4 regions of the Glutamicibacter sp. NPDC087583 genome follow, and region 1 is predicted to be linked to each of the others. Evidence: riboswitches for the same ligand, from Rfam matches in the RefSeq annotation. Region 1 holds a riboswitch; each other region holds the start of a gene.
The links. A riboswitch is a leader RNA that binds a small molecule or an ion and turns the genes downstream of it on or off. The one in region 1 is predicted to bind thiamine pyrophosphate.
Positions count from the first base shown of each region.

Region 2: another riboswitch for thiamine pyrophosphate. It lies ahead of thiC (phosphomethylpyrimidine synthase ThiC); the one in region 1 lies ahead of ACIOU9_RS00565 (ECF transporter S component).
Region 3: another riboswitch for thiamine pyrophosphate. It lies ahead of thiM (hydroxyethylthiazole kinase); the one in region 1 lies ahead of ACIOU9_RS00565 (ECF transporter S component).
Region 4: another riboswitch for thiamine pyrophosphate. It lies ahead of thiO (glycine oxidase ThiO); the one in region 1 lies ahead of ACIOU9_RS00565 (ECF transporter S component).

Region 1 covers NZ_JBIUWY010000001.1:112,792-120,524, reverse strand. The annotation lists gene ACIOU9_RS00570 (ATP-binding cassette domain-containing protein) at 1-1,942, opposite strand, end outside; gene ACIOU9_RS00565 (ECF transporter S component) at 1,939-2,547, opposite strand; TPP riboswitch at 2,613-2,734, opposite strand; gene ACIOU9_RS00560 (DUF4235 domain-containing protein) at 2,819-3,061, shown strand; gene mnhG (monovalent cation/H(+) antiporter subunit G) at 3,118-3,522, opposite strand; gene ACIOU9_RS00550 (monovalent cation/H+ antiporter complex subunit F) at 3,522-3,788, opposite strand; gene ACIOU9_RS00545 (Na+/H+ antiporter subunit E) at 3,790-4,419, opposite strand; gene ACIOU9_RS00540 (Na+/H+ antiporter subunit D) at 4,428-6,029, opposite strand; gene ACIOU9_RS00535 (Na(+)/H(+) antiporter subunit C) at 6,026-6,475, opposite strand; gene ACIOU9_RS00530 (Na+/H+ antiporter subunit A) at 6,472-7,733, opposite strand, start outside.
Region 2 covers NZ_JBIUWY010000001.1:266,485-274,217, reverse strand. The annotation lists gene ACIOU9_RS01310 (MFS transporter) at 14-1,213, opposite strand; gene ACIOU9_RS01305 (MaoC family dehydratase) at 1,216-1,632, opposite strand; gene ACIOU9_RS01300 (MaoC family dehydratase N-terminal domain-containing protein) at 1,635-2,081, opposite strand; gene ACIOU9_RS01295 (hypothetical protein) at 2,183-2,458, opposite strand; gene ACIOU9_RS01290 (DUF2797 domain-containing protein) at 2,546-3,487, opposite strand; gene ACIOU9_RS01285 (GTP pyrophosphokinase family protein) at 3,729-4,505, shown strand; tRNA gene ACIOU9_RS01280 (tRNA-Met) at 4,588-4,664, opposite strand; tRNA gene ACIOU9_RS01275 (tRNA-Thr) at 4,712-4,783, opposite strand; tRNA gene ACIOU9_RS01270 (tRNA-Thr) at 5,317-5,388, shown strand; TPP riboswitch at 5,662-5,769, shown strand; gene thiC (phosphomethylpyrimidine synthase ThiC) at 5,766-7,508, shown strand; gene ACIOU9_RS01260 (DEAD/DEAH box helicase) at 7,601-7,733, opposite strand, start outside.
Region 3 covers NZ_JBIUWY010000004.1:31,208-38,940, forward strand. The annotation lists gene ACIOU9_RS11625 (hypothetical protein) at 1-877, shown strand, start outside; gene ACIOU9_RS11630 (GntR family transcriptional regulator) at 874-1,242, shown strand; TPP riboswitch at 1,277-1,371, shown strand; gene thiM (hydroxyethylthiazole kinase) at 1,361-2,155, shown strand; gene thiE (thiamine phosphate synthase) at 2,148-2,789, shown strand; gene thiD (bifunctional hydroxymethylpyrimidine kinase/phosphomethylpyrimidine kinase) at 2,786-4,210, shown strand; gene ACIOU9_RS11650 (uracil-xanthine permease family protein) at 4,238-5,521, shown strand; gene ACIOU9_RS11655 (sugar porter family MFS transporter) at 5,736-7,142, shown strand; gene ACIOU9_RS11660 (HAD-IA family hydrolase) at 7,225-7,733, opposite strand, start outside.
Region 4 covers NZ_JBIUWY010000001.1:447,173-454,905, forward strand. The annotation lists gene ACIOU9_RS02205 (alpha/beta fold hydrolase) at 1-197, shown strand, start outside; gene ACIOU9_RS02210 (GNAT family N-acetyltransferase) at 319-753, shown strand; gene ACIOU9_RS02215 (OsmC family protein) at 785-1,216, shown strand; gene ACIOU9_RS02220 (mechanosensitive ion channel) at 1,511-2,731, shown strand; gene ACIOU9_RS02225 (GNAT family N-acetyltransferase) at 2,815-3,774, opposite strand; TPP riboswitch at 3,854-3,958, shown strand; gene thiO (glycine oxidase ThiO) at 3,956-5,053, shown strand; gene thiS (sulfur carrier protein ThiS) at 5,080-5,325, shown strand; gene ACIOU9_RS02240 (thiazole synthase) at 5,328-6,149, shown strand; gene moeB (molybdopterin-synthase adenylyltransferase MoeB) at 6,146-7,291, shown strand; gene ACIOU9_RS02250 (GNAT family N-acetyltransferase) at 7,359-7,733, shown strand, end outside.

The sequences.
Region 1 (7,733 bases):
CCCCGCCCAAATCGCTTGGATTCGTGGTGGCCAGCAGCAAGATGCACGGGATGGCCAGCGCGAAAGCGCGCAGTCCGGTGGCAATGCCCCCGGCCACCGATCCCTCGGTGATGCTGAAGGCGCCGAATTGGGCGTAGACCATGCCGCTATCCTGGCCCACCAAGGCGATGCCCCACGCCGCAAGGATTCCGGCAATCAGCAGTGGCCACGCGCGCTTGAGGAATTTCAGCGGGCTCAGCCCTGCCAGGGGGAAGAACACCACGGTCGCCACGATCACCACCAGCGCCGAAACCCAATCCAAGGTGGTGATCAACGGCAGTGTTGCCGCAGCCACCGCACCGAGCTTGGCCAGCGGATTGATCTTCGCCAACCAGCTATGCCCTACCGGCGCATCAAGCACCGGCCCCTGTCGCGGGGTACCAGCTTCCGGGGTGCCGGCAGTGAGCACCAGGTCCCTTGCTTTGAGCACCGAGGCAAAGTGATCGTCGTGGGTCACAGCAATGATCGCGGTGCCCTGCTGCAATTCCTCAACCAGCAGCCCGGCCAGTTCCCTCCACGTATTCGCATCCTGCCCGAAGGTCGGTTCGTCGAGGATCAGCACCTGGGGGGATGCGGCCAGAACAGTGGCCACGGACAAGCGCCGCTTCTCGCCCCCGGAGAGAGTGAACGGGTTCGCGTCTGCCAAATGCGCCAGGCCCAAGCGTTCCAGCAACGCGTCCACGCGCGCTTGGACCTGGGCCGGCTCGTATTTCGGCGCATCGGCGCTGCTGGCCTGCGCGCGGCTGGGAGCGAAAGCCAGCTCTTCCCGAACGCTCTGGGTCACGAATTGGTGTTCGGGTTCCTGGAACACCGAACCGATCCGCCCAATCAATGCACCGGCCTTCCAGGCAAACGGGGAGTTGCCCAGGCCGTCGGCCAGTTGCGCGGTGGCCGCCAACCCGCCGTCGGCCGGGACGAGCAATCCGCCCAAGGTCAAGGCCAGCGTCGACTTTCCAGCGCCATTCTCACCGCGAATCACCGTCGCGGTGCCCGCTTGCACATTCACGTCCACCGCTTGGGTGCGCGGTGCCGTGGCGGTGCGGGCGGATACCAGCTGCTGCGCTTCCAGCAGCGTGGCACCGGCACCGTTCGTTGCCCGAGCCACCTGCGGGAAGTAGCCTGGAATCCACAGCCCGGCAGCAGCCAGCTCCTCGCGCACCGTTTCATCGGTGTACAGCTGCTGCGGGTCCAGATCGTGCGCGACTCCCCCACCGGGCTGCAGCACGATAACCCGGTCCACATGCTGCGCCCAGGCTTCAATCCGGTGTTCCACGACGACCAGCGTGGCACCGGAAAGCCGGGCGGCGTTCAGCACCGCATCGCGCAAGAGCTCAATGCTCTGCGGGTCCACATTGGCAGTCGGTTCATCGAGCAGCATGACGCTGGGTTCCATGGCCAGAATGCCGGCCAAGGCCAACCGCTGTTTCTGTCCGCCGGAAAGTTGCTGGGTGCGGTGCTCGAAGGACAGCGCACCCAGACCCACAGCGTCCAGCACTTCGGGGATCCGCTGGCGGATCAGTTCGGGATCCATTCCGAGATTCTCGGCGCCAAAGGCCACGTCATCGGCGACCCTGCTTTGCACTACCTGGGTTTCCGGGTCTTGCTGCATCAAGCCCACCGGGTGGCTCCGGATGAAGGCATCGCTGCCATCTATGAGCAGCCGGCCAGCGACCTGATCGTCCTCATCCGCTTCCAGCAACCCGGCCATCGCGTGCAGCAAGGTTGACTTGCCGGCGCCCGATGGACCGACCAGCAGCACCTTCTCACCGGCGTGGATCACAAGGTCCAGTCCCGAGATGGCAGGATTCTTCCTCTCGGAGTGCTGCCAGCCGAACCCCGTTGCGGTGATGGCGGCACCGCGCTGGGTCAGCGAGGCTGCGCCGGAATTGGCAAAGGAACTCATTTTGCGCTTTCCAGGTGAGCACGCCGGCTCGGCAGGGCGCTCAATGCACCGGTCTTCGCCAGTCCACACGTGGCCAACCAGGACAGCAGCCCTGCGATGACTACGCCGGAAATGCCGGTGGCGATCACGTGGAAGATCTTCATTCCGGCGGTGTACTCAACATAGTAGGCCAGGATGTAGGCCTCGGAAATGCCGGCGAACAAGCCGGCGAACAAGCCTGCCAGCAGCGCCACGCCCAGGTTCCACTTGCGGTAGCGGAATGCTGCGAAGACCAGCTCTGCACCCAGGCCCTGGACCAGGCCGGAGATCAGTACGGTCAAGCCGTAGTGCGAGCCGAGCAGCGCTTCAACCACAGCGGCCAGCAGCTCGCAGTAGATTGCGGCGCCTGGCTTGCGGATGATCAGTGCGCCGAGCACCGCCGGGAAGAGCCACATGCCGGTGAGCAACGCGGTGGCTGGCGGGAAAGCCGCAAAGGCGAGCGAGAACAGGCCATAGCCGGCACTCCACGCCCAGAAAATGACCCCTGAAGCGACGGCGATCACCGAGGCGACGACGATATCAACTACACGCCAGCCGGTACGCTGCTTCGAAACTGTTTCGTTCATTGCTGGTCCTCCTGTGGAAAGGAGGGGAGATGGACGGAATGAGGGCATACTGCCGCGCCTATCCGCATCCGAGATGCTCGACTTCCTTCGCCGGTACTAGCCGGGGCAGGTTCGAGGGTCTGCGATCTATCGCACTCTCAGCGTCTTGCGACTTTTTTAAAAGTCTGACGCTCCCCTGTCGGAATAATTACTGCTCCCCCACCATACCGCAGGTATGCTGGGCAGAGGAACGATATGTCAAGAGCTTGATCGCGAGGAAAAAATGGATAAAGTGCAGAAACTTGCCACTACCGGTATCACCGTTGGCGCTGGCATGCTCGGCGGCAAGCTGGTTGATTTCCTTTGGTTGAAGGCAACCGGCAGCAAAGCACCACGCAAGGGCACTGAGGAAGCAGCGGAAGCTTCTTTCCGCCGTGCCTTGGGCTTCGCAGTCGTTTCGGCCCTGGTCGCAGCAATCCTGCAGACCGTGGCTGACCGCAGCGCCAACAAGGTTGTTGCCAAGTTCACCAAGTAAGCTTCGGCGTTGAGCCAAAAGCGGGAGCCGCCCAGAGGGGCGGCTCCCGCTTTTTCTCAATCTTGTTCGTCTGGCGATCCGGTCTTGGAAACCGGGGTGGTTCCGGTCGGCGGTGTTCCGTTGACCTTGTTGACCACGTGGCTCAGCTCATCGGAGAACAGGGTTTCCTTGGCAGCGTGCTTGGTCCGGTAGCCGGAACGGCCAATCATGTGGGCCGAAACCGGTGCGGTCAATAGCTGCATTCCCCAGGCCAGCACGAGTACCGGGACCACAGCCCAGCTGCGCAGGTAAATGGCCAGTCCAGCGAAAATCAGCAGGAAGCCGAGTACCTGCGGTTTGGTCGCTGCATGCATGCGGGTGAGCATGTCCGGGAAGGTCAGCAAGCCGATACCTGCGATCAATGACATCAGGCAGCCAAGGATCAGCAGGACGGCAACGAGGACATCGAGGAAGATTTCCATTAGGCGTTCCTCTGATCCGAAACGAAGCGCGAGACGGTCACCGAACCGATGAACCCGAGCATGCAGGCGGCCACGACGAACAGCAAGTAGTCGGTGTGCTTGTGCAGCACCATTTCCAGGCACAGCGCGGCGGAGATGATCAGCAGCATCACGTCCAGGGCCAGCACCCGGTCAAGGATTGACGGCCCCTTGGCAACACGGACCAGGCAGGCGACAGCACCGAGCCCGAGCATGATGCCGCAGATCCAAATGACGATATCCAGCATGTTACCCCTTCCTCGCATCAAAGTTCGGTCCGCATTCGCTCTTGATCGCTTCGTACTCGTCTCGGCTGCCAATAGCCATGATCAGCCGGCGTTCGATGTCCCGGATGCCGGCACGCGCCTTCTCCACGTCCGCAGGCGACTCGATGTCGATGTAGTGCAGGTACAGCGTCGACGAGCTGCGGTCCACGTCGATCACGAAGGAGCCCGGGATCAGCGTGAGCACGTGTCCCACGGTCATCACGATCAGGTCCGAGTCGGTGCGCAGCGGGACCGCAATGACCGCGCTGCGGGTGCGCTTCCCGCGGACCAGCGCCAGCCAGGCCACATGGACGCTGGCGGCGAAGACCTGTCCGAGGAACCAGATGAACAGCTTCAGGCAGTACCAGGCATTGATCCGGCCCGAAAGGACCACCGGCGGCAGCGGGAACAGGTTCACGATCAGCAGCGCGATGATCACGCCGAAGACCATGTTCCCCAGGGAGAAGTCCTGCCAGAGAGCACCCCAGACAAAGAGCAGCAGCAGAAGCAGCGGCCATTCCTGCTTGAGTGTCGCGCGGTGGCGCACACCGGAGGTATCCAGCGCATCGTCAATGCGCTGGTCACGCGGTTCAAAGTTCTTGTTCGGCATCATCCCTCCAATCAGAATGGCAAGATCGAGCTGATATACGGTTCGCGGGCGATCAGTTCCGCAGCCACCCGCTGGCAGAATTCGAAGATCGGCCCGGCAAAGACGGTCAGGGCGATGCCCGCAAGCACCAGCGAACCGGTGGCGTAGCGCATGCCCCACGGCAAGGAGTCGGCTTCCAGCTGCTTGGCCAGTTTCAACCCCAAGCGGGGGTTCTGCGCGCCGCCGGCCAACGTCTCGTCGGCGACCTGCGTCGCTTCGGCCACCAGGTCCTGGTTGGGCACCTCGGCATCAGCGGCACGGCGCCAGAACACACGGGCCCACACGCGGATGATCGCCATCAAGGTCAGCAGGCTGGTCAGCAATCCGGCGCCGATCACGACCCAGGTCAGCGGATCGGCATCCTGCGCGGCCGCATGCAATAGCCCGAATTTGCCCAGGAATCCGGAGAACGGCGGGATGCCGCCCAGATTGATGGCCGGGATGAAGAAGAGCAGGGCCAATGCCGGGGAGAGCTTGGCCAGCGAGCCGAGCCGGGTGACATTCGAGCTACCGGCACGGCGTTCGATCAGTCCCGCCACCATGAACAGCGAAGTCTGCACGATGATGTGGTGGCCCACGTAGTAGATGGTCGCGGCGATGGCCAGCGGCCCGCCCACGGCCACGCCGAAGATCAGGTAGCCGATGTGGCTGGTGAGCGTGAAGGAAAGCATGCGCTTGAAGTCCGTCTGCGCCAGCGCACCGAGGATACCGATGACCATGGTCAGCGCGGCCACCACCAGCAGTCCGGCGTTGACCGAGCCGCCCGGGAAGAGCAGGGTTTCGGTGCGGACGATCGCGTAGACGCCCACCTTGGTCAGCAACCCGGCGAACACGGCGGTCACCGGGGCCGGTGCGGTCGGGTAGGAGTCCGGCAGCCACAGGGACAGCGGGAAGACCGCGGCCTTGATGCCGAAAGCGATCAGCAGCAGCACATGCAAGATCAGCTGCGGGCCCTGGCCCAGCTCGGGCAGCTTCACCGCAAGGTCAGCCATGTTCACCGTGCCGGTGGCCGCATAGGTCATCGCGATGGCCATCAGGAAGATCACCGAGGAAACCACGGAAACCACCACATAGGTGGTACCGGCGCGGATGCGCTCGGCGGTACCGCCCAAGGTCAGCAGCACGTAGCTGGCGGTGAGCAGGATTTCGAATCCGACGTACAAGTTGAAAAGGTCAGCGGCCAGGAAGGCGTTGGACACTCCGGCCAGCAGGATCAGGTACGCCGGGTGGAATATCGACACCGGTCCGGGCTCGTCCCCGTCGGCCAGGCCCTGGCTGGTGGCGAAGAGCAGCACAGCCAGCGAGACGACGGTGGAGACCAGCAGCATGAAGGCGCTGAACCCGTCGACCATCAGGGCGATGCCGAAGGGCGACTCCCAGCCGCCAATATGGATGGCATAGCTTTCCCCGCCCCATACGGCGGCGAGCATTCCCGCTTCGAGCACCAGGGTCAGGCACAGGATGCCGATGGTGATCAGGCGCTGCAGGCGGACCTGGCGGCGGGCCAGGAAGGCTGCCCCGGCGCCGAAGATCGGCAGCACCACGGCCAAAGGGGCTAGATCCAGGAAATTCACTCTTCCCCCTCGCGCACTGGGCGTCCTTCTTCATCGACGAATTCGGTCGTATCCTCGGCCACTGGCGAGTCTTCTTCCTCGTCGTAGGCGGTCTTCTGGGACACCTTGATATCTTCGGTGTCATCGGTGAGCTCATCAGCGCTGGTCAGGGTCCAGGACCGGTAGATCATCGCCAGCAGGAAGGCGGTCACCGCGAAGGTGATCACAATGGCGGTGAGGATCAGGGCCTGCGGCAGCGGGTCCGAGTACGAGTCGGCCGCCGCATCCGGCTTGAACAACGGCGCCGCGCCCTTGCGCCCGCCGCTGGTGAGGATCAGCAGGTTGAGGCCGTTGCCCAGCAGCATGATGCCCAGCAGCACCCGGGTCAGGGTGCGTTCGAGCACCAGGTAGAAGCCGGCCGCCAGCAGCACGCCGGTGACTACGAGGAAAGTGATGTTCACGCTCATCGGCCAACTCCAGTCCGGGAGGCCTGGATCTCGTCGTGGCGCTCCACCGGGCTGCGGCCCTCGGAGAGCGAATCAATCTCACTGCCCAAAGAACGCAGCACGTCCTGCACGAGGCCAAGGACCACCAGATACACTCCAATGTCGAAAATCGTTGAGGAAACGAACTTGTGCTCGCCGAAGAACCAGAATTCCAGGGCGTAGGTGGTGAAGATGCCATCACCCAGCAGCAGCGGCACGATGCCCGCCAATCCGGCTAGCGCTATGCCGCCGCCGATCAGCATGCCCGGAGCGATGCGCATCGACTCGGAAAGTTCCACGCGGCCGCCGGCCAGGTAGCGGATGGTCAGCGCCAAGCCGGCGATCAGCCCGCCAGCGAAGCCGCCGCCCGGGGTATTGTGCCCGGTCAGCAGCGTGTACACCGACATGATCAGCACCGTGTGGAAAATCAGCCGGGTGACCACTTCAAAGATGATCGAGCGGCGCTCGGCGACCAGGGTGCTGCCAGCCATCAACCAGTCCTGGTTGGAGCTGGAGGCAAAGCGGCGGGCAATGCGCAGCTCGGTTTCCTTGGAGTCCTTGCTGCCCATGGCTTCGGAACCCGCGTCGATGCTGCCCGGTGCCACGTGGTGGGCCCGCACCCGGTTGCCGAAGCTGCGCCCGGCGAAGATCAGCGAAGCCACACCGGTGGCAGCCGCTGCCAGCACGGTGATCTCGCCGAAGGTATCCCACACGCGCAGGTCCACCAGGGCCACGTTGACGATGTTCTTGCCGTAGCCCTCGTAGTAGGCCAGATCCGGCCAAGCCAGGGAAATGCGGGCCTCGTTGCGGGCGGCCATCATCGCGATGGCAATGTAGACGACCATCACGGCCAAGGCGATCGACAGGATGGCCCGGCCCCACTTGATCCGGGTCAGGCCCACCCACAGTCGCTTGGGCAGGGCGCGCAAGGCGAGCACGAAGGAAACCAGCACGATGGTTTCCACCAGCAGCTGGGTCAGCGCCAGGTCCGGGGCGCCTTGCAGGGCGAAGATCGCGACCATGCCGTAGCCGGTCACCGAAACCATCAGCACCGCCATGAAACGCTTCGGCGCGGTAATGGAGACCACCGCACCGGCGATGATCACCGCACCGATCAGCAGCTGGGCCGGGTGGTCGGCGATGATCCAGTTCGTTGGCCACGGGGTGTAGACGGTCAGCGCGATGGCCAGCGGAATCACCAGCACCACGACCAGGATGACGCCCAGGTAGAAGGAGAGCG
Region 2 (7,733 bases), 150 kb from region 1:
GCCGGCCGGCGTTCTACGCTTTGCCTGCGCCGCCGGTACGGTTTCCGGCGGCATTAGAGGACAAGCAGAAGGCCACGACCACCAGGATGGAAATGGAACCCAAAGCAGGGAGCAGGCCGATGACTTCAGCCAGCAGTCCCAAAAGCGGCGGGCCACCGAGGAAGGCGCCGTAGCCGATGGTGGACACTACCGAGACGCGGGTCGCGGCATGAACAGGATCATCCGATGCCGCGCTCATGGCCAGCGGGAAGGTCAGGGCCACTCCCATGCCCCAGATGGCCAAGGCCACGAAGGCCAGCGGCAGGTTGTTGCCAAAGGCGAAGAGCAGTACCCCGACCAGGGCGCTGATGGCGCTGGCCCGGATCATGACGACGCGGCCCAGGCGCAAGATCAGATCGCCGGACAGCAGCCGGGTCAGGGTCATGGCGGTAACGAAGACGCCGTAGCCGATGGCTCCCACGCCTTCCTTCGTGTGGTATCCATCCACCAGTGCCATGGCCACCCAGTCGCCGGCTGCGCCTTCAGCCAGGGCCATGCCCAGAACCAGAACGCCCAAGAGGACGGTCTGCGGTTCGGTCCAGGCCTTCTTCAGCGAGGTCCCGCTGCTGGTGCGCGGGGTCCGGCTGTAGTCTTCTCCGTAGAATCGGGCACTGTAGAGCACGGTGAAGACGATAACCAGGCCCATGAAGCCGTAGTGGTACTGCAACGGGATCTGCAGTCGGGCACCTAGCGCACCAGCGCCGGCACCGATCACGGTGCCGATGGAGAAGAAACCGTGCAGGGCGGGCATGATGCTCTTGCCCAAGGCGCGTTCCATGGCCGCGCCTTGGACATTGGAGGCGACATTCCATGATGCGGTCCCCAGGCCCTGGGCGAAGAGGAAGATGCCGCAGATCAGGGCGCTGCCAAAGATTCCTGCGCCCACGCCTACAAGAATGAGTGAACAGCCGGCTATTGTCGCGGCGATGCGCATGACGCGGGTGGCCCCAAGGCGCAGAACCAGTTGTCCTGAGACCGAGACGGACAGGAAGGATCCTGCACTCATGCACAGCAGCAGCAGTCCAACGCTGGCGTGGTCCAGCTGCAGGGCATCACGCACTGCGGGCAAGCGCGAAACCAGGGCCGAGATCAGCAGGCCGCTGGCCAGGTAGGCGGCCATCAGCGCGTTGCGCCACTGGGTTACAGGCCTCTGCGCTTCACCGGGAAGTTGCATGCCTAGAGCTGCACCACGGCTTGGCACTTGAGCAGTACCTTGCTGTCATGGGCCGAGACTGCCAGATCGATGCGGGCGGTGCGGGCTTCGGAGTCCAAGGCACCGACCTTGCCCTCCACCGAAATGGTGGTACCTTCGGGATCTTCGACGACTACCGGCTTGGTGAAGCGGGTCTGGTAGTCGATGATGGCCCCCGGGTTGCCGACCCACTGGGAGACCAGGTCGATGACCGATCCCATGGTGAACATGCCGTGGGCAATCACCGATGGCAGTTCCACTTCCTTGGCGAAGCGCTCATTCCAGTGAATCGGGTTGAAGTCGCCCGAGGCACCTGCATAGCGGACGAGGTCCGCGCGGTTGACCTGCACCGTGTGCGATCCAATGACCTGGCCCTTTTCGAGGCTTTCGAATTCAATCATGCTTAGTCCTCAGCTCGTACCAGTAGCGATGAAACGGTGGTTGCGATCTTCTCGCCAGCCACGGTGGTTATTTCCGCGCGGGTGGTGATCATGGCACCGGCACCCATTTCACGGACCTGGTCCACGTAGAGCTCGGCAAGCAGTTCATCGCCGGCAACGATTGGACGGTGATGGGTGAAGCGCTGGTCGGCGTGCACCACGCGGGAGAAGTCGATGCCACTGGCCGGGTCGGCAATCAGCTGCGCGTCAGCGCGCTGGGCGATGATGATCGCGAAGGTCGGAGGGGCAACGACATCGCTATAGCCCAGCTCGCGAGCGGCCTGCACATCGTAGTGCGCCTGGTTGGCGGCCTTGGTGGCCTTGGCGAATTCGCGGATCTTTTCGCGGCCTACCTGGTAGGACTCGCCGGCAGGGTAGATGCGCCCTACCAGGTCGGGGTTGATGCCCATGGATTCTCCTGAACGTTGTTGGAAGTGGCCAGGCGAGGCTGCCGCCGGATACGGGACCCGGGCGCAGCCAAGCGGTCACACGGTGGAATTCTTGCGGAGCCCTAGTCCTGCCCGTCCGCCGGGCGCTTCTTGGCTCGAGGGGCCGCCAGGCCATTGGCAATGCGCCACTGGCGCGCATCCCTGGCGCGGACAACCAGTCCGGCGATGTGGCAGAGCATGCCGATGACCATGATGCCGATTGCTGTGTAGACCGTTGGCAGCGATGGAATGTTGGCGCCGATGATGGCCAAGATGATGCCTGCGCCCATGATGCCCATGGCAGCGAAGACGAGCTTCTTATAGCGTGGTGAGGCTGATTCCCAAGGAGTGTTGGTCATGGTTCAAGTCTAGTTCAGCTCCGGCTGTGTCCGCTCATTGTGGCCGGGGCATTTCCCCGTGACTCCCCCGACAACGCTGGGCCTGATTCAGAACAGGGCGGATTGCTCTTCCCTGAAATCTGCGCAGTTCTCCACGATGGCGACCTCGCGGGTCTTCAACTCGGCGGCATCCAGCAGGCGCACGGTGGTGCCTTCGCCGCTGTCTGCGAGGATGCTTTGCCCCAGCACGCCGCGGATGCGCAGATTCACGGTGTTCCCGCCCAGCGCGGTATTCCAGGCATGCAGCGCATGGGTATCCCAGGCGTCTACTACCGGGCGGGCGAAGGCCGGTTGTTCCCACAGCTCGTCGCGCAGCTGCACGCCGTAGGTTTCCAAGCCCCGCTGGGCGCCAAGGAAGGACCGGGCCCGGCTTGCCGCTTCGGAGTTGATCTGGTCCAGCTGGGCGTAGTCCAGTTCCCAGCTGGCCAGTCCCTTGATCTTGGACTTCTGCCGGACTTGCTGGCTCAGGCCCACGTGTTCAGTGACAAGGTCTTCGAGCACTCGAATAGCGGCTCCATCAGCGGCGCGGGCAATATAGCGGGCAATGACCGCTCCCTGCTGCGCCAAGCGAGTCCATTTGCTCTGGGTTGAGGTGGTACCGACTTTGGTCGCCCCATGGGCGAAGCTTGCGACATACAAGAAGTGCGGCTGCTCCAGGTACTTGCGCATGCCTTCCGGGGCTTCGCCGGTCTTGTGGAAATGATGCATGAACTTCGAATGATCCAGCCGGCGGCAGCGTTCGCACTGGGTTCCGGTACGCAGCGCTTTGTTCTTCGGGCAAGGCAAGGTGTTGCGAGAGCCATCGCTGTTCATCGTGATGTAGCCCAGGCAGAATTTCAGTTCGCCGATGCGCAAGCTTAGGGAACGGTTGGCTTCCAGATATTCGGTGCTCCATTTTTCCGCTTGCCTAAGCCGGAGCATGGGGGCGCGTTCATGCTCTGAGAAGCTGATGCCGTGGCAGAGCTGCCGGTGGTCGCTGGCGAATTCCATCGATGCCTTCCTCGAAGTTACCTCTTCAACGATAGTTCACCGGACATGGCTAGCTCCTGCAAGGCAGGTTGGCCGGCGCCTGCAGCCCGAAAGTTTGCTGGACGAATTCCCGATTCGTTCTGGCCTAATTCCTAGGAGAAGCCCTTAGGCTGGAACTGCACCGGAACCGTACCGCGGGCCGGGCCATAATCTGCTGAGGTGATCCAGGATTTCTGTCCCATTTGATGACAAGACTCGTGCAGTGGCCATCGCAGCTGCCGAGACCGCCCCTTCGCCGGCCGAGCTGCAGCGATTGACGCAGGCTTTCCGCCATGATTTCCAGCGTTTCATGATGGAGTACCAGTTTGCGGTGGACGAGGTGCTGACCAAGGTCTCGATCTTGCGTGAAGAGTTCTTGTATTTGCACAATTACAATCCAATTGAGCACGTCACTTCCCGGGTGAAAACTCCGGAGAGCATCATGCGCAAGGTCTCCCGCCGGAACATCTCCCCGTCCCTGCCTGCCATTCGCGAGAACATCAGCGACATTGCCGGCGTGCGCATTACCTGCAGTTTCGTCAAGGACATCTACAAGGTTCTGAACACGCTAACCTCGCAGAATGACCTGAAGGTCCTCCAAATCAAGGACTACATCAAGAACCCGAAGCCCAACGGCTATAAAAGTGTCCATGCGATCGTGCAGATCCCGGTCTACTTATCCGATGGCCCGGTCGATGTCGTGGTGGAGCTGCAGATCCGTACCATTGCCCAGGATTTCTGGGCAAGCCTGGAACATAAGATCTTCTACAAGTACGAGGGCGAAGTTCCAGAACATCTAGTGCAAGAGCTTGCCGACGCGGCGGCCATGGCGACGAAACTCGACATGCAGATGCAGCGCTTGCATACCGAAGTCCACGGCCATGATGCCAATCAGGCACCGAGCCAAGAGGCGGATTTCGATACGACAGCGATCCAGGGGCTGCTGTCGCTGGCTCAGCAAGCCAAGGACGGGAACCAGGAGAAGGACTTGGATCACTAGCCGTTCATGCCCTCGAAGGACAATGCTGCTTCGGGGCCGGAAACCAAAAAAGATCCTCGGCCGAGGCCGAGGATCTTTGATTTGGTAGCGGCGCCGGGACTCGATCCCGGGACCTCACGATTATGAGTCGTGCGCTCTAACCAGCTGAGCTACGCCGCCACAAGTGAGAAGCAATCCAGTAGAAGCCAAGAATGCTTCTCACTCAGAGCCCCCTGCCGGAATCGATCCGGCGACCTCGTTCTTACCAAGAACGCGCTCTACCACTGAGCTAAGGGGGCAACGAGTAAATACTCTACACGGATTTCCCGGCAAAGAAAAATCGGCGGATCACCCCGGAAAAGACCAGGAGAATTCTGTAAAACCACTAGTCAATGGCTATTTATCCTCTTACTCGCTACCCCGGGGACGAAGGGTGGGACAAAAAGTGCCCTGGTGACGATGCTCACGAGAGTGCTCCTCGCGGTCAATCGGGGATTTGCCATGACGCGCAGGATAGAATCCCGCGGATCATCCCCGGTGGCCAAGCATCGAATTACCCCGCTTGGAACTTCGGAACGCTGACACCCTTTCCCACTCCAGAACCCCTGACCGAGCGGCACTTGGGCAACACCCGATCCACCTAGGCGCCCAGGCACGGCTCCGGTGCCCGGCAGCTGGATCCCGGGCCGTGAACCGGGGTGCTGGAAACCGCCAGGAAGGCAACAGCTCCTTGCCGCCCATTCCGGTCTTGAGTAGGAATATTGTGACCTCAGCAACAAATTCCCGACGGATTTTGCAAACCTCAAAAACCTGTGTAAAGTATTTACCTGTTGCCCCCTTAGCTCAGTGGTAGAGCGCGTTCTTGGTAAGAACGAGGTCGCCGGATCGATTCCGGCAGGGGGCTCGAAATAAGAGAGGCAATCTGGTTCCAGATTGCCTCTCTTTTCGTTTATCCCGCAGATGCCGTGTAGCCACTGCGAGCATGGCCCAAGGCGCACCCCAAGCTGCAGCACCGGCTATCGGCCGCGTCTTGCGCCCCGGATTCCAGGTGCCCCCGGCAAGAGTCTCCGGCCAATGAAAAGCATCCTGGCCCGCCACAGCCGGCCCTTCCCACTTCCTTGATGTCAGGCCCTGACCACTGGGTTTGCGTTTTCTCCTCGCAAGCGTGCTAAGTTGTTCGCGACCACACGGGTGCCCTGGCAAGGGCTGAGATCGGGCTATCGCCGTCCGCGACCGTTGAACCTGTCCGGGTAATGCCGGCGAAGGAAGTGAGTTTCCCCAGTGGAACAAATTGAACAGCACCCTGCCCACACCCTTGCCTACCGTGAATCTGCGGGAATTTCTGTTCCCGTCACGCAGATCCAATTGGCAGACTCCCCCAATGGACAGCCCAACGAGCCGCTGGCGGTATATCGCACCAGCGGACCGGGAAGCGAGCCCACCCAAGGCCTGCAACCCTTCCGCGAGCGGTGGATCCTGGAACGCGGGGACGTGGAAACCTATGCAGGCCGCGAACGCAACCTGCACGACGACGGACGCTCAGCGGTCCGCCGCGGCACGGCCAGCGCGGAATGGGCCGGACGCTCAGCCCCGCCACTGCGGGCCGTTGGCGGAGCCCGCGTGACGCAGATGCACTATGCGCGTGCCGGGATCATCACCCCGGAAATGCGCTATGTGGCCCTGCGCGAGGAATGCGATGTCGAGCTGGTGCGCAGCGAGCTCGCGGCCGGGCGAGCCATCATCCCGGCGAACATCAACCACCCGGAATCCGAGCCGATGATCATCGGCAAGGCGTTCCTGGTCAAGATCAATGCGAATATCGGCAACTCGGCGGTGACCAGCTCCATCGCAGAAGAAGTCTCCAAGCTCCAGTGGGCGGCCAAATGGGGCGCGGACACGGTAATGGACCTGTCCACCGGAGATGACATCCACACCACCCGCGAGTGGATCATCCGCAACTCCCCGGTCCCCATCGGCACCGTGCCGATCTACCAGGCGTTGGAGAAGGTCAACGGCGAAGCCAACGAACTGACCTGGGAGATCTTCCGCGACACCGTCATTGAGCAGTGCGAGCAGGGCGTGGACTACATGACCATCCACGCCGGGGTGCTGCTGCGCTACATCCCGCTGACCGCCAACCGGGTCACCGGCATGGTCTCGCGTGGCGGGTCCATCATGGCCGGCTGGTGCTTGGCGCACCACCAGGAGAATTTCCTGTACACCCACTTCGATCAGCTGTGCGAGATCTTCGCGCAGTACGACGTGGCCTTCTCGCTGGGCGACGGGCTGCGCCCGGGCTCCATCGCAGATGCGAACGACGCCGCCCAGTTCGCCGAGCTGGACACCCTGGCCGAGCTGACCAAGCGCGCCTGGAAGTACGATGTGCAGGTGATGGTCGAAGGCCCGGGGCATATCCCGTTCCATCTGGTGCGCGAGAATGTGGAACGCCAGCAGCAGCTGTGCGACGGGGCGCCGTTCTATACCCTGGGCCCGCTGGTCACCGACATCGCCCCGGGCTACGACCACATCACCAGCGCCATTGGCGCCACGGAGATCGCACGGTACGGGACCGCGATGCTCTGCTACGTCACCCCCAAGGAGCATCTGGGACTGCCCAACCGGGATGATGTGAAGACCGGGGTGATCACCTACAAGATCGCTGCGCACGCCGCCGATCTGGCCAAGGGCCACCCGGGTGCCACAGCGCGGGATGATGCGCTGAGCAAGGCGCGCTTCGAATTCCGCTGGAATGACCAGTTCGCGTTGTCCCTTGACCCGGTCACCGCACAGGAATTCCATGATGAGACCTTGCCGGCCGAGCCGGCCAAGACCGCCCACTTCTGCTCCATGTGCGGGCCGAAGTTCTGCTCCATGCGCATCTCCCAGGATATCCGCGACGAGTACGGCTCGGCCGAGGCGCAGGCCGCATTGGCCGGGATGGCGCAGAAAAGCAGGCAGTTCCTTGAAAGCGGCGGCACGGTCTATCTCGGGGACGGGATCCCGGTGGGAACTCCTGCTCCGTAAATAGCCTGCGGCGCACGAAAAACGCCCTTGGGGCAAGCTTTCGGCTTGCCCCAAGGGCGTTATTCAATGCTGTTCAGCTGCGTGCGACTGGCTTAGTAGTCGCGACGTCCACCGCTACGGCCCGAATCGCTGAAGCGATCCTTGCCGCCGCGTCCGCCGCCACCGAAACCGCCACGTCCGCCACTGCGTCCGCCACCGAAACCGCCACGTCCGCCGCTGCGTCCG
Region 3 (7,733 bases), on a different contig from region 1:
CACAGTCTGGCTCAACCGCTTGATGCGCAATATCGGCATCGTCTTGCTGGCCTTCACCGTGTCGGTGGTCAATTACTCGCAGGCTAATTCGCCGGATGGACAGTACGAGTTCGTTAGCTATGGCGCCCTTGCGGTCGCCCTCACGTTGCTCTTCTGGGGACCGCGCTCTACATTCTCAGCTCAATCCACCACCAGGGAACGGACCGCCTTCTCGCGTTTGCGTGATCAACTATTCACCTTGCAATACGTAACTGCAGCACTCACCTTGCTCAGCGTTGCAATCGGCTGGTCATTCTTGCCACTGGATGACGAGCTCCAGATGCCTACCAATGAGCGAACTACGTGGATCTTAATGATCTTTGCCGGTGCGGCTTTGAGCTATGCCGTTCTCAATGCGCTTTATCTCAGCTACGTCAGCACGGTGGCCCGGCAGGCGTCTGCAGCACCCAAGTACCACGCGCCCCTGCCCTTGTGGTCCTACATCGCCGCTGGCTTGCTGTTTGCCACCAGCACCTATTTTCTGCTCGATCCGCCGCTGGACTATTTGTGGGGCTTCGTGCCTCCAGGCAAGACAATGGTTGCAGGATTGATCCTGCTGTTGCTGGCAACCCATCTTGGATTCGTCTGGTTCTCCCGCCGGGCAATTATTCCCTGGGCTGTCTCGTCGGCCGAAGAAATCTGGTACCGCAAGGTCCTGGAACTGCGTTCAATGCGTGTTAACACCAGTGCAGTGGTAGCCATGCTGCTCATTGGCTACGGATTCCCGGCCGGGCTGGGACTCTTTGCATTGCTTATCTTCGTTGTCCCAGCAGTCATTTTCCTAGAGCGCCCCGGTAGCGCCTTCGTGCGGGAACATCAGCCGGCAGCTACTTCATGAGCACGCAGATCAGTGTTGACCTCCAAGCAGCTACCCCGCCCTATGAGCAGATCCGCTCGCAGATTGCTTCACTGATCTCCTTGGGCGATCTGCCCTCGGGAAGCAAGCTGCCTACTGTGCGTGCGCTGGCCACGGACCTCGGCGTCGCTGCCGGTACAGTGGCGCGCGCCTACAAGGAGCTGGAAGCCGAAGAGCTGATCACCTCCCGGCGCCGTGCCGGCACAGTGGTCAACGAGCGGCCGCAGCCGGTGGATACCAGTGAAGATCTCCTGGCCGCCGTGGATCACCTCTGGGCGTTGGCGGCCGCGCAGAAGGTGGATGCGGCCACGCTCAAGGCCTTGGTGGCGCGGCGCGAGCGTAAGTAACTTGTCCTCGGAACCGGTTGTGCGTACGCTCTATGGCAGTGACACGGGGTGTCGGATCAACCGACTGAGATAAGACCCGTAGAACCTGATCTAGTTCACGCTAGCGGAGGGATGTCGCATGGCTTTGCATGCAGTTGCCCAAAAATACCGGCAACAATCACCTTTGGTTTTTTGCCTGACCAATACCGTCGTATCCAATTTCACCGCCAATGTCTTGCTGGCATCCGGGGCTTCCCCGGCCATGACGGATCTGCCCGGAGAGGCCGGCCCATTCGCGAAGGCAGCTTCAGCCGTATTGGTGAATTTGGGAACTCCAAGCACTGAACAGCTGACCGCCATGGAAGAAGCTGTGCAGTCGGCGAGCGCTGCAGGCACCCCCTGGGTCCTGGATCCAGTGGCAGTGGGAGCGCTTCCGGTGCGCACGGAGTTTGCCCGGCGCATTGTCCGGCAACGCCCGACCCTGATTCGCGGCAACGCCTCGGAAATCCTGGCCCTGGCCGGCCGGCAATCTGCTTCGCGCGGTGTCGATGCCTTGGATGAGGTTTCTGCCGCCTTGGCGGCGGGACGCGAACTGGCCACGGAACACGACTGCGTAGTGGCCATTTCCGGCCAGGCTGACGCCATCATCGACGCCGCGCGTACCGTCTTGGTGCATACCAACGGAATTGGCTTGACCCGGATGACAGGTGGCGGCTGCGCCTTGGGCGCGGTCTGCGCCGGGATGGTTGCGGTCCACGATGACCCGTTCGAGGCCACCATCGCAGCCCACGGTTTCTATGGCCTGGCCGCGGAAAAGGCCCTGGCTGGCAGCTCCGGTCCGGGCAGCTTCGCAGTTGCCTTCCTTGATGCGCTGTCGGCTGCCGATCCCGGGGAACTGAAGACTTTGAAGTACGAGGAATTGAACCATGCATAATTACGGCGCTTATCTAGTAGCCAACACTGCCAGCTGCACCCCACGCAGCACCCTGGAAGTTATCGAGGGCGCCGTCGCCGGAGGGATCGGGTGGATCCAGCTGCGCGCCAAGGATGAAAGCGCCCGGGAATTCTTCGAGCTGGCCTGCGCGGCTGCCAAGCTCACCGAGGGCAAAGCCCAGTTGCTGATCAATGACCGCATTGACGTCTACCTCGCGTCACGGGCTGCTGGCGCAGCAGTGAACGGCATCCATATCGGGCAAAAAGATGTGCCGGTACAGTTGGCTCGCCAGATCATCGGCGAGGGCATCATCGGCTTGAGTGCTTCCAGCGATGAGCAATTGGCCCAGGCGAACAAGGACGCCTCGGTGATCGACTACCTCGGTGTAGGAGCCATCCGCGCCACTCCGACGAAAAAAGACCATCCTGCTCCCCTGGGGCTGGACGGCTTTGCGCGAGCCGCTGCCTTGGCCAAGCTGCCCTGCGTAGCGATCGGCGCAATTACCCAAGACGATGCCGCCGCGATCCGCGCCGGCGGCGGCGCAGGCCTGGCCGTGGTCCGCGCCATCTGCAACGCCGAAGATCCGCAACTTGCCAGCGCGCAGCTGGTCGCAGCCTGGGAGGCCTCGAAATGAACATCCTATCCATCGCAGGCTCCGATCCTTCCGGCGGCGCCGGAATCCAAGCGGATCTGAAGGCCATTGCCGCCAACGGCGGCTACGGAATGTGCGTGATCACCGCTTTGACTGCGCAAAACACCCATGGGGTATCCGGAGTTCAGGCGATCAGCGGCGATTTCGTCCTCGCGCAGCTCGAAGCCGTGAGTACAGATATCCGCATCGATGCGATCAAGATCGGGATGCTGGCCAACGCCGAGGTGATCCGCGCAGTCACCAGCTGGCTGGAAACTGTTGACGCCCCCGTCGTGCTGGACCCGGTCATGGTGGCGACCAGCGGGGATCGCCTGCTCGACGACGAATCCGCCCTTGATTCGCTACTGGATCGCGCCACGGTGATTACCCCGAACCTGCTGGAGCTGGCCAGCTTGCTGCGCGAGCCTGTGGCCCCTTCCTGGGACGAAGCCCTGCGCCAGGCCCAGCGGCTGGCTGCCAAGCACGGCACGCTGGTGCTGTCCAAGGGCGGGCACCTGGCCGGGGCGGATTGCCCCGATGCCCTGGTGTCGGCGGGCGGGGTGCAACTGGAGCTGCACGGCCCGCGCCATGCCACCAGGAACACCCACGGCACCGGCTGCACCCTTTCCAGCACTCTGGCTACCCGCTTCGCTGCCACTGGAGATTGGATCGCCGCGTTGGAGCAGTCCAAGTCCTACCTCTCCAAGGCCATCGCAGCGGCCGACCAATTGCAGGTGGGCAGCGGCCACGGCCCGGTCAACCACTTCATCGACTTCTTCGGCACGGCAGATCCCATGGGCGACTGGTGGCAGAAGATCCAGCCGATCCGCGAGGAAATCGACCAGCTGGATTTCATCACCCGGCTATCCGAGGGCACCTTGGACCGGGATGACTTCCACTACTACATCGCCCAGGATGCGCTGTATCTGCTGCGCTATGCCAAGGTGCTTTCGCTGGCCAGCTCGATGGCGCCGGATCTCGGTGCCCAGCGTTTCTGGTCGCGTGGCGCCAACGGCATCCTCGATGGCGAGCTGCAGCTGCACGGCAGCTACCTGGACGAGTTCGCTGATACGCCCAGCGCCACCACGCTGAACTACACCAACCACCTGGCCGCCAGCCAGGAGAGCTACGGGGAGCTGATTGCCGCGATCCTGCCTTGCTACTGGCTGTACCAGGACATCGGCAAGCGGTTGTCGGCAGCCAACCATGCCGAGCATCCTTATCGGCAATGGCTGGAAACCTATGCATCCGAGGAATTCGATTCCGCCACCGAGCAGGCCATCGAAATGGTCCGCCAGGCGTTCGAGCAGGCAGATCCGCAGCTGCGGGCCCGCATGGAGGCCGCTTTCATCCGCTCGGCGGAACATGAGCGCTCTTTCTTCGCGCAGGCGCACGAGAACCGAGTAGACTTCTCTACGGCCTAAAACCCGCAGGGCCCGGGAAGAGGAATCATGAGTTGGAGCATTCACGGCAACGGCAGGACCATCACCCCAGGTGAGGTAGTTGCCCCGGATGAGCGGCTGCATTGGCCGCAGACCGTTTCCATCGGAGCCCAGCACATCCTGGCGATGTTCGGCGCCAGCATCCTGGTGCCAACCATCACCGGCTTCCCGGTCACCACGACCTTGCTGTTCACCGGCCTGGCCACCGTCATCTTCTTGCTGATGACCAGGAACAAGGTGCCCAGCTACCTCGGCTCGTCCTTTGCGATGATTGCCCCGGTCCTCTCGACCACCCAGTCGCACAGCATGTCCGGCGCGCTGGGCGGCATCGTGATGACCGGGGCCTTGCTGTTCGTTGTCGGGCTGATCGTGCAGAAGACCGGCACCGGCTGGATCCACGCCCTGATGCCGCCGGTGGTCATGGGCACCATCGTGGCGCTCATCGGCCTGAATTTGGCCAGCGCAACGCTGGTTCCCATGACCGAGTTCCCGCTGACCACTTTCCTCACGGTGATCTTTACCGTGGTCGCGACCGTTGCGTTCAAGGGCTTGCTGGGCCGGCTGTCGATCCTCATGGGACTTCTTTGCGGCTACCTTGTTGCACTGGCCCAGGGGCAGGTGAGCTTCAAGGCGGTTGCTGCCTCGGAGTGGATCGGACTGCCAGAATTCCACACCCCGACCTTCCACTTCGACACTGCGCTGATGTTCCTGCCTGCGGTGTTCGTGCTGATCGCCGAGAACATCGGCCATGTGCGCACCGTGGGCGTGATGACCAATCGCGACCTGTCGAAGTTCAACGGCCGTGCGCTGATGGCCGATGGCGCTGCCAGCGTGCTCGCCGGTTTCGGCGGCGGTTCGGCCACGACCACCTATGCCGAGAACATCGGCGTGATGGCCGCTTCGCGCGTGTACTCGACCGCGGCCTATTGGATCGCTGCGATTGTGGCCGTGGCCCTGGCCTTCCTGCCGAAGTTCGGCGCATTGATCGGCACCATTCCAGAAGGCGTGATCGGCGGCTTGGGCATCGTGCTCTACGGCATGATCGGCATCGTCGGCGCGCGCCTGTGGATCGAGGCGAAGGTGGATTTCGGCAACCCGATCAACTTGATGACCGCCGGCACCGGCCTGATTATCGCCATTGCGGTGACCAAGGAAATCGCTTTCGGCCAGCTCCAGCTGGGCGGCATCGCCCTGGGCTCGATCGCCACCTTGGTGGTCTTCCACCTGATGAGTATCGTCGCCAAGATGCGCGGCAACGATTTGGCGGACTCGCAGAAGCCTGCGGATAGCTAGCAAATAAATTCCCCGCAGGCCGGCATCGCGATAACTCGCAATGCCGGCCTGCTTTTTTGCCAAGAATTCGGGAGCTGGCCAGTCATGAACCGGCGACGCGCACTGGGCCTCCCCGGTCTTGAAGTAAGGACTCCTTCCAATTTGTGATCGATCTCCCATAAAAAATCGGGAAATCGGGATTCTGCGGCTCTCGAATCCGATAGCATGGCTCATTGTGACTGCGACTACATCAGACGGAAAACTCTCCGCGCGACTCATCTTCATCGCCCTCGGGGCGGCATTGGGTGGGTTCGTTTTCGGATATGACTCATCAATCGTTAACGGCACCGTGGACGCTGTCGAGCACGAATTCGGGCTCAACGCGGTAACCATCGGATTCACCGTTTCCTGCGCCCTGCTCGGCGCAGCACTGGGAGCTTGGATAGCGGGTGTGGTCTCCGAACGCGTGGGACGCGTGCGCACCATGCTCTTCGCCTCCATCCTCCTGGCAGCATCAGCCATCGGCTGCGGCCTGTGCTTCGGCGTAACCGACCTGATCATCTGGCGCATTGTCGGCGGCATCGGCGTGGGCTTCGCCTCGGTGATCGCCCCTGCCTACATTGCCGAAGTCTCCCCGGCCGCGCATCGCGGACGCCTGGGCACCATGCAGCAGATGGCCATCGTGCTGGGCATCTTCGTGGCCTTCCTGGTCAGCGCGCTGCTGGTCTTCGTCATGGGCTCGGCGGATGCCGTCGGCTTGTTCGGCCTGGCGGCCTGGCGCTGGATGTACCTGTCGCTGCTGGTTCCAGCAGTGCTCTACGGCCTGCTCTCGCTGCGCCTGCCCGAATCTCCCCGCTACCTGGTCGAGCGCGGCCGCTTCGTTGAAGCAGCTACCGTGCTGACCCGCGATATGGGCATGAACGCCGGCACGGATACCGAAAAGAAGATCGAAGAGATCCGCTCCACCGTGCACATCGAGCGCCGCCAGGTCTTCAAGGACCTGCTGGGCCGCTTCGGCTTCCACCCGCTGGTGTGGGTCGGCATCCTGCTCTCGGTCTTCCAGCAGTTCGTCGGCATCAACGTGATCTTCTACTACTCCACGACGCTGTGGAAGTCCGTCGGCTTTGCCGAATCGGATTCCTTCACGATTTCGCTGATCACCTCGGCGACCAACGTGCTGGCAACGATCGTGGCGGTGCTTCTGATCGACGTGCTGGGACGCAAGCTGCTGCTCACCATCGGCTCAGCCATCATGACCGTGTCGCTGGGCATGATGGCGGTAGCGTTCGCGCAGTCGGTCACCATCGACGGCGCCGTGTCGCTGCCGGGCAGCTGGGGCATCGTCGCCCTGGTCTCGGCCAACCTGTTCGTGGTCGGCTTCGGCGCCACCTGGGGTCCGGCCGTATGGGTATTGCTCGGCGAGATCTTCCCGAACTCGATCCGCGCCATGGCACTCGGAGTGGCAGCCTCGGCGCAGTGGATCGCCAACTTCGCCGTTTCCACCACCTTCCCGGCCCTCGCCGAGGCAGGCTTGGCATTGGCCTACGGCATCTACGCATTCTTCGCGCTGCTTTCCCTGATCTTCGTGATCTTCCTGGTCAAGGAAACCAAGGGGCGCCAACTCGAGGAGATGACCCTCTAGGCACCACCCGCAGGGCATTGCGGATTGCGCAAAGGAGGCAGGAACCAAGATGGTTCCTGCCTCCTTTTGCGTGCCCGGATGCTTACCAGGCCTTGTTGGGCACATCCACGCCGACGTCGCTTTGCAGCGAGAGCACATGCTCCAAGCTTGGCCGCCCTTCCAGCGTCGGGCCCTGGCCGGCGAGCGCCACGCTGACTGTCTGCCCCGGCTGCAGGTCCACCTGCTGGCCGCGCACCCAGATCGGACGGGAGAAGGCTCCGTGCAGGGTGAAATCAATGGCTTCAGCCCGCAAGCCCACGGAAATCCTCATGCCCCGGCACCCGAGGTTGAAGCGCAGGGCCCGCCATTTCTCCGGGAGCCGCGGATCAAAGCGCAGCTGGTCGTCATCGTCGCGCAGTCCCGCGAAGCCGTAGATCAGCGCCGACCAGACGCCACCGGTCGATGCCACATGCACGCCGTCAGCGGTATTGCCATGCAGGTTTTCCAGATCCACGTTCAGCGCGTGCTCGAAATACTCCCAGGCAAGATCGCGGTAGCCCACCTCGGCGGCGAGAATCGATTGCACTGTCGCCGACAGTGTCGAGTCGCCCG
Region 4 (7,733 bases), 330 kb from region 1:
TAACCATCCTGTGCGGGAAACAAGACCACATCACCGGATACCGGGATCCCGAGCAGCTATCGCGCCGGTACCCCTCGATGAGGATCCGCGTGCTTGATTCTGCAGGGCATAACGTGCACCTTGAGCAGCCCGAGCAGGCCGCGGCCGAATTGCGGGACTGGGCCCACCGCACGGGCCGCATGAACGAGCCGGCTTAAGCCGGGGAAAAACCGCATGCTGGTGTGCCGCAACGATCCATGAAAACTTGAGGAATCGCTGGCACCCGGCTACATTTCGAATCAGCAAGTACGGATTCGCTTGAGCATGAAGGAATATGGCATGGAAGAGACTCTCCTGCTGCGCGAGCTGTCGAGCGTAGATGAAGTGCCTGACCTGCTCGACATTTGGCGCAGTTCGGTGGAACGCCGGGGAGACTTCCTCTCGGCTGCTGATATTGATGCGGTGGCCGTCGCCCTGGAAGCTGTCTATAGCCAATCGGTCTCAGTCAGGATTGCCCAGCATGGTCGACGCATTGTTGGCTTTGCGGCATGGAGCAGTACACGCATCGAACTGCTCTGGGTGAGGCACACTGATCGCCAGAAGGGTGTGGGCCGCATCCTGCTGGATGAAATCATCGCCAGCATTCCCGGGATCAGCGTTCATCTCGATTGCCAGCGCCAGCCTGCCATTGCGTTCTTTGGCGACTGCGGATTCGTGCCTGTGCCCGGGGAATCTGCATCGTCGCCGCAACGAGTCGTATTGCGCCACGTGTAGTCTTCAGCCTGGATCGTGGCACGATAGTTTCATGAGTGAAAATAGCCGTGAGATCCGTGAAGTCAGCATCGAACGCGTCGAGGCACGCAAGTACAAGGCCACCAGCCTCGAATCGGGAGCCAGCCTAGAATTCGGCCAGGGCGAAGGGTTGCTAACCCCGGTGGAGTTGCTGCTTGCTGCCATCGCAGGGTGTTCCGCAATTGATGTTGATGTGGCGACCACCAGGAGAAGCGAGCCTGAGAAATTCGAAGTCAAAGCGGGCGGCTACAAGGTCTCTGAGAACTCGGCGAGCCGGATGGAGGACATTCATCTTGGTTTCGATTTGAAGTTCCCCGACACCGAGGAAGGCCGCAAGGCAGCCAGCATGGTGGAGCGCATCGTCAAGCTTTCGCATGACAAATACTGCACCGTCTCCCGCACCGTTGAACTGGGTGCTTCCGTGCGGAGCGAAGTCATCAACTAGGTAGCGGGACTTCCGGTAATTCCCGGATTGATAAAGATCAATGGCTGAATCCGCAATAGCTTCCATGGCAATTCACGGGTTTGGACGCAGCCGCGAACTTTCTAATATTGCGTGGATCGGTTGTCGGTAGGGCCTTATTGTTCGGAATTCGTTGAATCCATCGGGATATAGTCAGCTTTTCGCAATTCGAGCTGTGAAAGTCCAATGATTCAAGCTGGGAGCATGGGTCTTTGCCCTAGTCAGCGGAGAACCTTCATCGTAGGGTCGGATTGTCCCTACGTTGAAGGAGCAGCAATGCAGTCTGAGAACGTTTTAGGCAATATCGACTGGGCGTCGATGCTACAAAAGGTTGGCATCGCGCTAATCATCCTCATCATTACGTGGCTAGTTGCACGCATAGTTCGTTGGGCTGCCGCCAAACTGGTGAACAGGGTGAAGTTCCTGCAAAAGCAGGGCAATGACGGAGAACAAATAGGCCAATCCCTGGGCAAGGTCGCGGGGTTGATTGTCTGGCTCTTCGGCCTCGTGGCAATCCTGCAAGTCTTCGCTCTATCCGAAGTGCTATCGCCGGTGCAGGGCATGCTCGGCGGCGTCATGGCCTTCATCCCCAACCTCATCGGTGCGGGCTTCATCTTCTTCATTGGCTACGTCATCGCGAATATTGTTCGCCAGCTGCTGAGGACCGGTTTGGGAACTGTCGATTTTAGCGGACTGGTCCGCAAGGTCACCCCAGGCAACGAACCAGTAGATGAAGTTCAGTCTCGCGAATCCCAAGCGAAGATCGTTGACATCATTGCCAACATCGTCTTCGCCTTGATCCTGCTAGTCGTCGCAATTTCAGCCCTGCAGGTTCTGGGCATCGCGGCAATTTCGGTACCTGCCCAGCAGATGCTGCAGCTGGTCTTCACCGCAATCCCGCAGGTCATCATGGCCTTGGCGCTCTTGGCCGTGGGTATCCTGATTGCCAAGTTCGTCGGGCAGCTACTTGAATCCACCCTCCACGGCGTGGGTACCGACACTGTTGTTGCCCAGTGGGGCGTAGTTCCCGAGGGCAAGAGCGCTTCGGGAATCATCGCTGGCATCGTCAAGATTGCTATCGTGCTGTTCTTCGGTGTGATGGCGGCCCAGATGCTGAACTTCCCAGCGATCACCAATATCCTCAATGAGATCCTGGCCTTGGGCGGCAAGATCCTCTTCGGCGCAGCAATTATCGCCGCAGGTTTCGTCATCGCCAACGTCATTGGCCGCTTCTTGGGTGACACTACTGCTTCGAAGATCATCCGCTACACGGCAATTGCGCTGTTCGTGGCGATGGGCCTGAAGTACATGGGTATCGCCGATTCGATCATCAACATGGCCTTCGGCGCAATCGTCATTGGCGCAGCATTGGCAGCGGCTCTGGCCTTTGGCCTCGGCGGTCGTGATGCTGCGGCCCGCACGCTGAAAAAGATGGAGGCCCAACAGACCACCAATGGCCCGGACTCGACGCCACCGGCATCGAGCCCAGGCATCTAACCACGCATCACAAAACCTGAGGGACAGATAAGAAGTCGCGGAATCCAAGACCGGATTCCGCGACTTTTTTGATGCCCGCCAAGCTACTGCTGCGTGCCCCACGGCAAGGGCATGACCGCAGAGCCGCCATCGGTACGCAACCGTGCGTAGGTGTGCACATCGATGCGTTCTCCGGCAACCAGGAATTTGCCCCGTTCGACACCTTCGTGCAGGAAGGCGTTGCTTTCTGCCACATGCTTCGACCCGGGATTATTTGCCCGCAAGCCCAGCTCCAAGCGGTACAGTCCCAGCTCGTCGAACAGGTAATCCACTAAGGTTGCCACGGCGCGGGTGGCCAGCGACCGGCCCCGGTAATTCTGGTTCATCCAATACCAAATCCACGCGTTCCGATTGGCCGGGTCTACCGTACCGCACACCAGTCCCACCAGCCGATCCCGATATGCGACGGCCAACGCCTGCTGGCGTTCCCCGGCCTCCAGCAGTGCGCGCACATACGACTCAGCCTTTTGCGGGGAATCGGCGTCGCCTTGGCGCAACATGTCGGGGTTCGAGGAAAATGCCTCGTAGACCGCTTCGGCATCCGAAAGGCGCAGCCGGCGCACCGAGAATTCACCGCCGGCATGCACGGCTTCCTCCGGTCCTGCAGATGGCTGCGGATGAGCGGCGGCCGTGCCCTGGTGGAAGAGCAGCTGCCAGCGGCCCTGCTCATGGATCCACAGTGAACTGCGTTCGCTGGGGGAACCGGCGAGCAGCTTCCAGCGCAGCAGCACCAGCTGGTCTGAAAGCTGGAGAGCCACCGGGCTTTCGACTTTCAACGCCCCGGCATCCCGTGCCGGCTCCCGGGCCAGCTGGGCAATGATGGCCTCGCGATCATAGACTCGCCCGCTGGCTCCCACCTCGGCGAACCGAGGATGCAAGCGCCGCTGCAATTGCTCCTGGCTATGGCGTTGGCTGGATTCCAAGAGTTCTTGCTCCAACGAGATGATGGTGCTGGATAGCGCAGAACCTTGGGGAAGCACGATAGGGAAGTCATGGAATGCCATGTCAGCAAGTACATCACAGAAGATGACGGAACTGCGTTCAATGAAGTTCGACTTTATGAGCTGCATCATGCTTATAATCGCTGTAATCCGCGGGAGCCTGAATCGACCAGGCTGAGAGGGCACCGAGCCGACCGCTACACCTGATGCGGGTCATGCCGCCGTAGGAAGGAAGCGTGCCCTTGTGCATGTCAACATTGTTGGCGCCGGGATAATCGGCCTGGCCGTCGCGTTCGAGCTGGAATCACGCGCACACACCGTCACCCTCATCGATCCGGCACCCGGCCAAGGTGCAAGCTACGCGGCAGCAGGAATGCTGGCCCCGGCAGCTGAAACGGTCTGGGGCAATGGCCCGTTGCACCAGCTGCTTGCCGCCTCGAATGCCGCCTATCCGCAGTTCATCGAGCGCATCGCATCGGCCACCGGGCAACGCCCGGACTACTTGCAGAACTCCACGCTCGTTGTCGCCGCAGAGCCTGCGGACCGCGAAGCCCTGCACGAGCTGGCCGAACTGCAGATATCCCTCGGCCTGTCAGCGCAAAAGCTGCTGCCCAGCCAAGCCCGCAAGCTCGAACCAGCCTTGGCCGCCAATATTGCTGGCGCGGTCCTGTGCCAAGATGACCACCAGGTCGACCCTCGATCCATCGTCAAGATCCTGTTGGAGCATCTGCGTCCGCACCTGGTCGAGGAACGGGCGCAGGCACTGGTGACCGACGGGAAGCGGACCACCGCTGTGCGGACCGCATCGGGCCGAATCCTCGAAGCGGAGCAGACCATCGTGGCCACCGGTCTTGGCACCCTCGATGGCTTGAACGAACTTCCGCTGCGCCCGGTCTACGGGGACATCCTCCGGATCCAGGGACCAGCAGGCCCGCCGCTCATCACCCGCACCATCCGCGGCCTCGTGCACCGGGAACAGGTGTATCTGGTGCCGAGAAGGGACGGCAGCCTCGTCCTTGGCGCCAGCGTCCGTGAAGACCGGCAACAAGCGGTGAACATTGGCGCGATGCACCTGCTGCTGGACAACGCGAGAAAGCTGGTCCCCGGCATCAGCGACTACACGCTGAACGAGGCAACGGCCCGGGCACGTCCCGCCACGCCAGATGACCGGCCGCTGCTTGGACGCCTTGATCCAGGGCTGCTGCTCTGCACCGGGTACTCCCGGCACGGCGTGCTGCTGGCTCCGCTGGGCGCAACGCTCACTGCGGATCTCGCCCACGGCCACCAATCCCACCCCTTGCACCAGGCTGTGGATCCCCACCGCTTTGCCAACGCAACCTAGACCGCTCACCGAACGGAGCAGCAACCATGACAAGCATCGGCATTAATTTCAATTCACGGCAACTGAACCTGGACGAAGGAACCACCCTTCGCGAATTCATCAGCACGCAAATCGGCAAGGAACTGGACGCCAACTCGGTGGCCGCTGACGGCAGCAAGCTCGGAGTTGCCGCCGCCGTCAATGGCGCTGTCGTTCCACGCAGCGCCTGGAATAGCTACCTGCTGGCCGAAGGGCACAGCATTGAACTCGTTACCGCGGCCCAGGGAGGCTAGGCATGGAAACGCGCAACATCACCGAGCTGGACATCCACAGCGACCCATTCCAGATCGCCGGACGCACCTTGTCCTCGCGCTTGATCCTCGGCACCGGGGGAGCGAGTTCGCTGACCTCCCTGGAAAGCGCCCTGCAGGCCTCCGGAACGGAGCTGACCACCGTGGCCATCCGCCACTTTTCGGCGGCCGGCGCAGGCAACGTGTATGAACTGCTGCAGCGCAACAACGTGATTGCGCTGCCCAACACCGCTGGATGCTTCACCGCCCGCGATGCGATCCTCACCGCGCACCTGGCCCGTGAAGCTCTGGAAACCAATTGGATCAAGCTCGAAGTCATTGCCGATGAGCACACGCTGCTGCCGGACCCGCTGGAACTGCATGCGGCCACCGAGCAACTAGTGGCCGACGGGTTCCAGGTCTTCGCCTATACCAATGATGATCCGGCACTTGCCCAACGCCTGCAGGACGCCGGGGTTGCGGCAATCATGCCGGCCGGAGCGCCGATCGGCTCGGGCCTGGGGATCCTGAATCCGCACAATATTTCCACCATCGTCTCCCGCGCGCAGGTACCGGTGATCCTTGACGCCGGGGTGGGCACCGCCTCGGATGCGGCCCTGGCCATGGAGCTCGGCTGCGACGCGGTGCTGCTGGCCAGCGCGGTGACCCGGGCGCACAACGCGCCGCTCATGGCCAGGGCCATGAAGGATGCTGTGCGTGCCGGGCGCGCCGCGCGGCTCGCTGGCCGGATCCCGCGCCGCGATACCGCACTGGCCTCCTCGCCGGACGAAGGCATGATGCAAACCCTGGTCGGTGACTTCTCGTGAGCCGGGAAGCCCTGGTAGCACCCGGCGCGGAGCTGGAACCGGAAGAGCTGGCGCGCTACTCCCGGCACTTGTCCCTGCCCGGGGTGGGAGAAGAAGGGCAACGCCGCATCGCCAACGCCAAGGTGCTGGTTATCGGAGCCGGGGGCCTGGGCAGTCCCATTGCCAGCTACCTGGTCGCTGCGGGAATCGGCACCCTCGGGGTCATCGACGATGACACCGTCGAGCTGTCCAATCTGCAACGACAAACCATGCACCGGCAACAGGATGCAGGGCGCCTGAAAGTGGATTCGGTGCGGCGGATGGCCCACGAGCAGAACCGGAACGTCCAGATCATCACCGTGGATGAAAAGCTGGATGAATCCAACGCCGTGGCGCTTTTCAGTGAATACGACTTGGTCATCGACGGCAGCGACAACTTTGCCACGCGGTACCTGTCCAATGATGCCGCGGAAATCACCGGCACCCCGCTGGTGTGGGGAACCCTCGTCCAGTTCTCCGGGCAGGTGTCCGTCTTCGATCCGCGCACCGGCCCGATGCTGCGTGATCTTTTTCCTGAAATCCCCGACGCGGACTCCGTGCCCAGCTGCGCCGAAGGAGGAGTCTTCGGCGCACTGTGCGGCGTTATCGGTTCGGTGATGTGCGCCGAAGCCCTGAAGCTCATTACCGGAATCGGGACCACCCTGAGCGGCAAGCTCTGGCTCTATGATGCGCTGGAAGCCACTGTGCGGACCCTCGAATTCGCCAGGGATCCGCAACGTGAGCCGGTGACCGGGCTGGGGGAGTACCAGCCGGTTTCCTGCGCTGCCGAAGGGCATGTCCCGGAGCTCACGGTTCAGCAGCTAGCGGAGCTGGAAACGGAAGAACCGGTATTGCTGGTGGATGTGCGCGAATCCTGGGAACGCGACATCATAGCGATCCCGCACAGCCAGCACCTTCCGCTCGCGCAGCTCAAAGAACGGGGACTGGGAAAGCTCGCGCACAGCGCTTCGGCGGTCGTATTCGTGTGCAAAACCGGTGCCCGTTCGCAGCAGGCAGCGCGGATCACCATGTCCGGTCGGGATGCAGGCATTGCCGTCTACAGCCTCAGCGGCGGAACCGTGGAATGGGCCAGGCAAGTGCGGGGCCAGCAGGTGGCCTACTAGGGCTCAGGCGCATCTTTGGCGCGCAATTCACCGGTGGGAAGTGGAGGCGCTCTGGCATACTGGCGCTATGACGTTGGGAAAGACGCTGGAGATCCGTGAATTGGAAAGCCAGGACGAACAGCAGGCAATCGACGCCCACCACTTGATGCTTCGCGAAGACTTCGAGTTCTTGCCGACTTGGTCTGCAGCCGAGGACTGGGAGGACTATATCTACCGGATGAAGGCAGGGCGCCGAGGCGAGCACATTCCAGAAGGCTGGGTTCGCTCGGCGCTGTTCGCCGCCTTTGACGAGGGGGACCTGGTGGGCCGGGTTTCCGTCAGATATGAAATCAACGAGAGCCTTTTTCAGGTCGGCGGACATATCGGCTATGGTGTAGTTCCCGAGTATCGTCGCCGTGGTGTGGCACAGGAACTGTGCAAATTCGGGTTGCAGGAACTTCGC